DNA from 2 places in the uncultured Acetatifactor sp. genome. Region 1 is predicted to be linked to the other one. Evidence: predicted binding sites of a transcription regulator. Region 1 holds the regulator's gene; the other holds the start of a gene.
What was found. Region 1 encodes Rex, which represses fermentation and respiration genes when NADH is low (regulators of the CRP and FNR family bind a similar motif). Its sites were predicted from a motif close to ATTGTTAANTANTTAACAAT; they were not measured.
Positions count from the first base shown of each region.

Region 2: a site for Rex is predicted at 1,401-1,420, ahead of Q2B33_RS11290 (acetyl-CoA C-acetyltransferase). Genes of this name have one in related genera too.

Region 1 is NZ_CAPDXS010000089.1:6,009-9,423, reverse strand. It holds gene Q2B33_RS15265 (NAD(P)H-hydrate dehydratase) at 1-470, opposite strand, end outside; gene Q2B33_RS15260 (hypothetical protein) at 551-1,180, opposite strand; gene Q2B33_RS15255 (redox-sensing transcriptional repressor Rex) at 1,187-1,858, opposite strand; gene Q2B33_RS15250 (glycoside hydrolase family 3 N-terminal domain-containing protein) at 1,888-3,219, opposite strand; gene Q2B33_RS15245 (hypothetical protein) at 3,229-3,415, opposite strand, start outside.
Region 2 is NZ_CAPDXS010000056.1:2,410-5,824, reverse strand. It holds gene Q2B33_RS11295 (FecR domain-containing protein) at 1-1,287, shown strand, start outside; gene Q2B33_RS11290 (acetyl-CoA C-acetyltransferase) at 1,453-2,637, shown strand; gene Q2B33_RS11285 (enoyl-CoA hydratase-related protein) at 2,987-3,415, shown strand, end outside.

The DNA of each region.
Region 1 (3,415 bases):
ATGTCGATGGAGAGCCGCCAGCCCGAAAGGCCCCGGAACGCCTCTATGGCCTCCGCGTATGAGCCTTCCACCGCTCTGGACAGCCCCACGCCGAACAGGGCATCCACCAAAACCCCGTACTCCCGCCGCTGTGGCTGCAGGCTGTATTCCACGGGATAGTTCTCCAGAATCCCCATCTGCTGCTTCCACTGCCCGGAAGCCCGCTCCCTGTCCCCTACCGTCCATACCTCCACCCGGTAGCCCTTCTCGCACAAAAGCCTGGCCACCGCCAGCCCGTCGCCGCCATTGTTCCCCATTCCGGCCATGACCAGCACAGGCATCGCCCTGCCTCCCCCGGCGCAGAACTCCTCGATGGCCTCCACCGCCGCCAACGCAGCCCGTTCCATCAGGACGCATGCCGGTATCCCGATCCTTTCTATGGTATTGCTGTCATATTCCCTCATCTCAGACGCCGATACCAGATATCTCATTTCCCATGCACCAAAAACAGACTGTTGCCCCTTCTGCCGCAATCAGTCCGTCCCTTTCCCAAATCTCTTTCTCTGCCGTGTCACATTTCCTGGCCGTCCAGATCATGGTGCATGTCGAAGATATCCACCACCTCGGCCCCGAACACATCGTGCATATAGTTGTAGATGGCATGGTTATGCCGCTCCAGCTCCTGCTTCCTGACCAGGCGCTTCTTCAGTTCTACACGGATTTCCGCCACCCATTCTTCGGTTTCCCGTATCACCGCGCTGTTTTCCGCCATGCTGTCGTAGCAGCAGTCCATGGTGGCCAGCATAAGCTGGAAATTCGCCCGCTCAATCTCCCTGGGCAGATCCAAAAGCTGATCCTGGCAGGCCTCCAGCTTCTCATTGCATTCTTCCACCAGGCGCCTGTTCTGCTCCGATTTCTGAGCATTCTCCGAGTCCTCGCCCTGCTCCTCTTCCCCCATCAGGGACACGATTTCCTCCATCAGGCGCTTCTTCAGCCGCTTGATCTCCTTTACCTCGTTGTTCAGCTTTCCCTGCTGCTTGAGAAGCCCGTTCAGCTCCCCCTCCAGCTGGGCCACATCCTTCCTGGCCTCTTCGTCCAGAAGCTGATACCATTTATTGTCCAGCGTCAGAACCGGTATGCGCTTCCCCTCCAGCGCCTGCACGAAAAGCTCGCGCCGGCTTCCGTCCTCCTCATGCTTCATAGCCCTCTATACACCTCCCAATGTCAGCCTGCCATCCTGACCTTCCTCCATCTGATACCTGCTGATGTTATAAGACAGCTTCATCAGGCTGTCCGACAGATGGACATTCTCCACCTGAATCCGCTCCGGCAGGTTCAAGTCCACATGGGCGAAATTCCAGATGGCCCGGATGTCCGTCTTCGCAAGACGCTCCGCCACGGGCACCGCACTGGTCTTGGGGATGGTCAGCACGGCGATGTCGATGTCGTTCTCCTGGATGAACCGCTCCAGCTCTTCCATGGGCATGACCCTGACCCCCCGCACCTGGCTGCCCACCAGATCCGGATTCTGGTCGAACATTCCCCGGAAGATGAACCCCCGCCTCTCGAAATTGATGTAATTGCCCAGCGCGCGCCCCAGGTTCCCCGCGCCGATGATGACGAACTTATGCTGTCTGTCCAGCCCCAGAATCTTCCCGATCTCATCGTAGAGATACTCCACATTGTAGCCGTAGCCCTGCTGGCCGAAGCCTCCGAAATTGTTGAGATCCTGCCGGATCTGGGAAGCCGTCACCTTCATCAGCGCGCTTAAGTCCTGGGACGATATCCGCTCCACGCCGTCATCCTTAAGCTCTCCCAGATAGCGGAAATATCTGGGCAGGCGTCCGATGACGGCCTGTGAAATTTCCTTTTCTTCCAAGATACTACCCTCCAGCTTTCTGGCCGCTGTCACTGTACCATGTCAGCGTATTTGATGCGGTATATCCGCCGCAGGGAGTCATTGATGCGCTCCTCGTCAATATTACCGCTCCTGACGGCCTCCAGTACGCCCGTGTATGCTTTTTCATAATCCTCCGGCATCAGGAGCATGTCGCAGCCTGCAAGCACAGCCATGATGGAAGCTTCGTCCGCGGCGTAATACTGGGAGATGGCCCCCATATCCAGGGCATCCGTGATAATCACTCCCTGGAAGCCCATCTGCTCCCGCAGGATGCCGGTCACCAGCGTCTGGGAGAAGATGCTGGGCTCATTGTCGCCCGTAAGCGCAGACGCGGCCATATGGCTGACCATCACCATGTCCGCGCCCTCATTGATCCCCGCCTGGAACACGGCCAGCTCCTCCGCCCAGAACTGCTCCGCGGTCCTGTCGGTGGATACCTTTCCGTCATGGGTGTCCTCCGTGGCGCTGCCCATGCCCGGAAAATGCTTCAGGCAGGCTGATACCTTCTGCTCCTGAAGCCCCCGCACCATGGCGTTCACAAAGCTGGACACCACGGACACATCGGAGCCATAGGCCCGCCCTTCCATGATGCTGCCCTCCACATTGGCCAAATCAGCCACCGGCGCGAAGTCAACGTTGAATCCCAGTCCGTACAGCGCAGTCCCCATGGCCGCCCCTGCCTGATAGGCGTTCTCAGGATTCCCGGTCTCCCCGATGGCTCCGGCGCTGTCCGTCTTCGGGCCGATGGAGGAGCCTATTCTGGAGACTGTGCCGCCCTCTTCGTCCACCGCCAGGAACAGGGGATATTTCGCGTACCGGGCCGTATTCTCCAGCATCTCCTTAAGCTGAGCCTCCGACTGTATGTTCTGGTCGAAATAGATGAGCCCTCCTACAGGGTTCGCCTCCAGCGCCTGCCTAGTGCCGTCTCCGGCCTGTACCGCGGTCCCTACCCCTGTAATCGCCTCCGGCCTTACCACGAACAGCCCCGCCACCTTGTCCTCCAGGGGCATCTGCGCGATCCGTTCGTCCACGTATGCGTCCAGCTTCTCCTCCCAGGTAGGCTCCACCACCTCCGGCGTCGGCTCCGGGGTGGGCTCCGGCGTAGGCTCTACGGAAGGGAGGCTCTCCTCCGTGGCCAGCATCTCCTCGATCAGCTCCTGATTGTCCTGCTCTTTCTCCTCCGCCGCCTTTCTGCCGTTCGCCAGGGCGTACACGCCGTATCCGATTCCCGTACCCAGAGCCAGGATCACAAGCAGAAATACCGTATATACCATAATCTGGCTCCTGAGCCTCTTTTTTCTCCTTGCTTCCCGTCTGTCCTGCTGTTCTCTGCTGTCCATCTGCCCCTCTTACAAATATATGTACCCTCTTACAGGTTTTATAAGGTCATACATCAGGAAAGGAAATGAACTTGCGTCCATTTCCTTCGCTTTCTCCCACTTCATCCTCTGTATTTCGTTTCTTTCGCACATAAAAGCCTTCTGCAATTCAATTCTTCTGTACATCAATGGAAGGATGACATCTTTATTATATTGC
Region 2 (3,415 bases), on a different contig from region 1:
GCGGGCGAAACGGTGGAGGAGATCCTTGCCTTATCGGAATATGAAAGCTTCGGTTCCGCAAGGGGCGGCGTGATGCCTGTCAAGAAAGACGGCTTGTGGGGGGCGGTCAATTACCGCAATGAGGTGATCGTGCCCTTTGAGTATAGCAATTTCCAGGCGCCGGACGACAGCGGGAATTTCGTGATGGGTGACACCACGGAGGAAGGCAGATTCTATACCCTGTTCGACCCTCAGGGGAATATCCTGTACGAGGGAGATCAGCAGGTGCGGGCCTCCGGCGGGATGTACATCGTCCTGAGGGAGGGAGACCCGCTGGGAGAAGGGCAGAGAGAGATTGCATATCATAGGACGGACGGAACGCTGGTGCAGGCATTGTCGGCGCATCCGTGGGCTTTCATAAATGGTTTCTATGACGGAGTATCTCAGGTCTATCGCGCCGAGTACGATGATGTCCTTGTAGGACAGGGAGAGGGAGTGGGGTACAGCTATAGTACTGGGTCATACCAGATAGGGGAGGTGGATGCTGCAGGCAATATCGAATGGCATGAGGATCCTCTGTACACCAGGTATTTGGAGAGGGCTGAGGAAGAATACCAAAGCGCTGTGGAAGAGGCGGCTGGCGGAGAGGACGACTTTGCCAACGTGGGAGGCATGGACAGCTATTATACAAGATTGCCCTTGAGCACTGTGAACCACGGCTATTATGTCGCGGGGACCTTTGAATATGATGCCGGGTGGATATCTATGTGCACGGATACCTATGAAATTTTGGGTGAATGCGATTTTTATAGTGCGGAGCCGGACGCGGAAAAGGGATTCGTGTACTCGGAGGATTATTTTGAAGAACAGAACAGCTTGCGCAGCTTCTATCACGACGGAGCCTATTTCTATAACTACGGCTCCAACATGGTGTGGACTGTAGGAGAGCGGGACGTATTGGTGGACTTTGCCCTGCATCCGGGTATGACCTTTGAAACGGCGGACAATCGCATCGTGAAGGCCGTGTATGACCAGATATCCATGAATGACGAAAATTACTGGCTGGTAAAGGATGGGGAAAGATGGGGCTACATAGACCACGATGGGCAGGAAGCCGCCATGTTCGAGGACGCAGCCGCTTTTTATCAAGGGTACGCGCTTGTCAGGGAAGAGGGGACTGCCTACCTGATCGACGAGACGTTTGAGAAGGTACAGAATCTGGGGGAAGCGGACTCCGTCAGCACGATTGGGGAATTGTTCGTTGTGACCAGGGGAGATACGAAATATTTTTACCGGTTGGTGCAATAGAAAGTTTTACCAGCCTCTGTTTTTCAGAAAGGTTTTATCAAAATGGTTTTATCAAAATTTAAGGAAAAGACGTTGCAAATAGGCGCTGTCTATGATAAACTGAGAACAGTGGCTATGATAAAAAAATAACAATCATATTCAAAACACTAGTTGGAGGGAAAACAAATGGCAAAGAAAGTAGTATTAGCCGGTGCCTGCCGTACCGCTATCGGCACCATGGGCGGCACCCTGAGCACCACCCCCGCCGCAGAGCTGGGCGCGATTGTAATCAAGGAAGCCCTGAACAGGGCAGGCGTGAAGCCCGAGGCTGTGGATCAGGTGTACATGGGATGTGTCATTCAGGCGGCCCAGGGACAGAACGTGGCCCGTCAGGCATCCATCAAGGCGGGACTGCCCATCGAAGTACCGGCTGTCACCATGAACGTGGTATGCGGCTCCGGTCTGAACTGCGTGAACCAGGCGGCTCAGATGATCATGGCAGGAGATGCCGATGTGGTTGTGGCAGGCGGCATGGAGAACATGTCCATGGCTCCCTACGCGGTTCCTCAGGCCCGTTACGGCTACAGGATGAACAACGGCACCCTGGTGGACACCATGATTAAGGATGCCCTGTGGGACGCTTTCAATGATTACCATATGATTACCACCGCTGACAATATCTGCCGCGAGTGGGGCCTGACCCGGGAGGAGTTGGATGAGTTCGCGTTAAAGAGCCAGCAGAAGGCCGAGGCGGCTCAGAAGTCCGGCGCATTTGATGCCGAAATCGTTCCCGTTCCCGTGAAGAAAAAGAAAGAGACAATCGAGTTCAAGGTAGACGAAGGGCCTCGCGCCGGATCCACTATCGAAGGCCTGCAGAAGCTTCGTCCTATCAACAAGGACGGCTTCGTCACCGCAGGCAACGCTTCCGGCATCAACGATGGCGCCGCTGCCATCGTGGTGATGAGCGAGGAGAAGGCCAAGGAGCTGGGCGTGAAGCCTATGGCGACCTTTGTGGCAGGCGCTCTGGCGGGCGTGCGTCCCGAGGTCATGGGCATCGGCCCTGTAGCCGCCACGAAGAAAGTCATGGCCAAGACCGGCATGAAGATTGAGGACTTCGACATCATCGAGGCCAACGAGGCATTTGCCGCTCAGTCCGTGGCAGTGGGCAAGGATTTAGGGATAGATGTAGACAAGCAGCTGAACCCCAACGGCGGCGCTATCGCTCTGGGACATCCCGTGGGCGCTTCCGGATGCCGCATCCTGGTGACCCTGCTCCATGAGATGCAGGCCAAGGGCGCGAAGACCGGCCTGGCTACCCTGTGCATCGGCGGCGGCATGGGTTGCTCCACCATCGTGAAGATTGAGGACTAAGGACTGATACATGGATATGCGAAAGGGAGAATGGCTCTGGGTTTGAGGCATTCTTCCTTTGCTGGAACCTGTTAAAAACAGCATCGGCTTGGCCTGGTACTGGGAGGGCGGATGCGGAACTGGAAAACAGCATCAGCCCGTCCAGTGCCCAGAAAACTTGCGGACGCATCATTAAGCGGCCGGAAGTTTTCTGCCAAGCTGGTACTGGATGGGCTAATGCGGAACTGGAAAACAGCAGAAGCCCGGCCAGTGCCCAGAAAAGTTAGGGACGCATCACTAAGCGGCCGGAAGTTTTCTGCCAAGCTGGTACTGGACGGGGTAATGCGGAACTGGAATAAGGAGATTAGACATGGAATTTGTATTGTATGAGCAGAAGGGTACATACGCCATCCTCACCATCAACCGTGAGAAGGCGCTGAACGCCCTGAACTCCGCCGTGCTGGAGGAGCTGGACAAGACCATCGACGGCATCGACCTGCAGACCGTGCGCTGCCTGATCGTCACCGGCGCGGGACAGAAGTCCTTCGTGGCCGGGGCCGACATCGGGGAGATGAGCAGCCTGACCAAGGCAGAGGGAGAAGCATTCGGTAAGAAGGGCAATGATGTGTTCCGCAAGCTGGAGACCCTGCCCATCCCGGTGATCGCCGCAGTGAACGGCTTCGCTTTGGGCGGCGGCTGTGAGATTTCCATGAGCTGCGATATCAGGATCTGCTCCGACAACGCGGTGTTCGGCCAGCCCGAAGTGGGACTGGGCATCACCCCCGGCTTCGGCGGCACA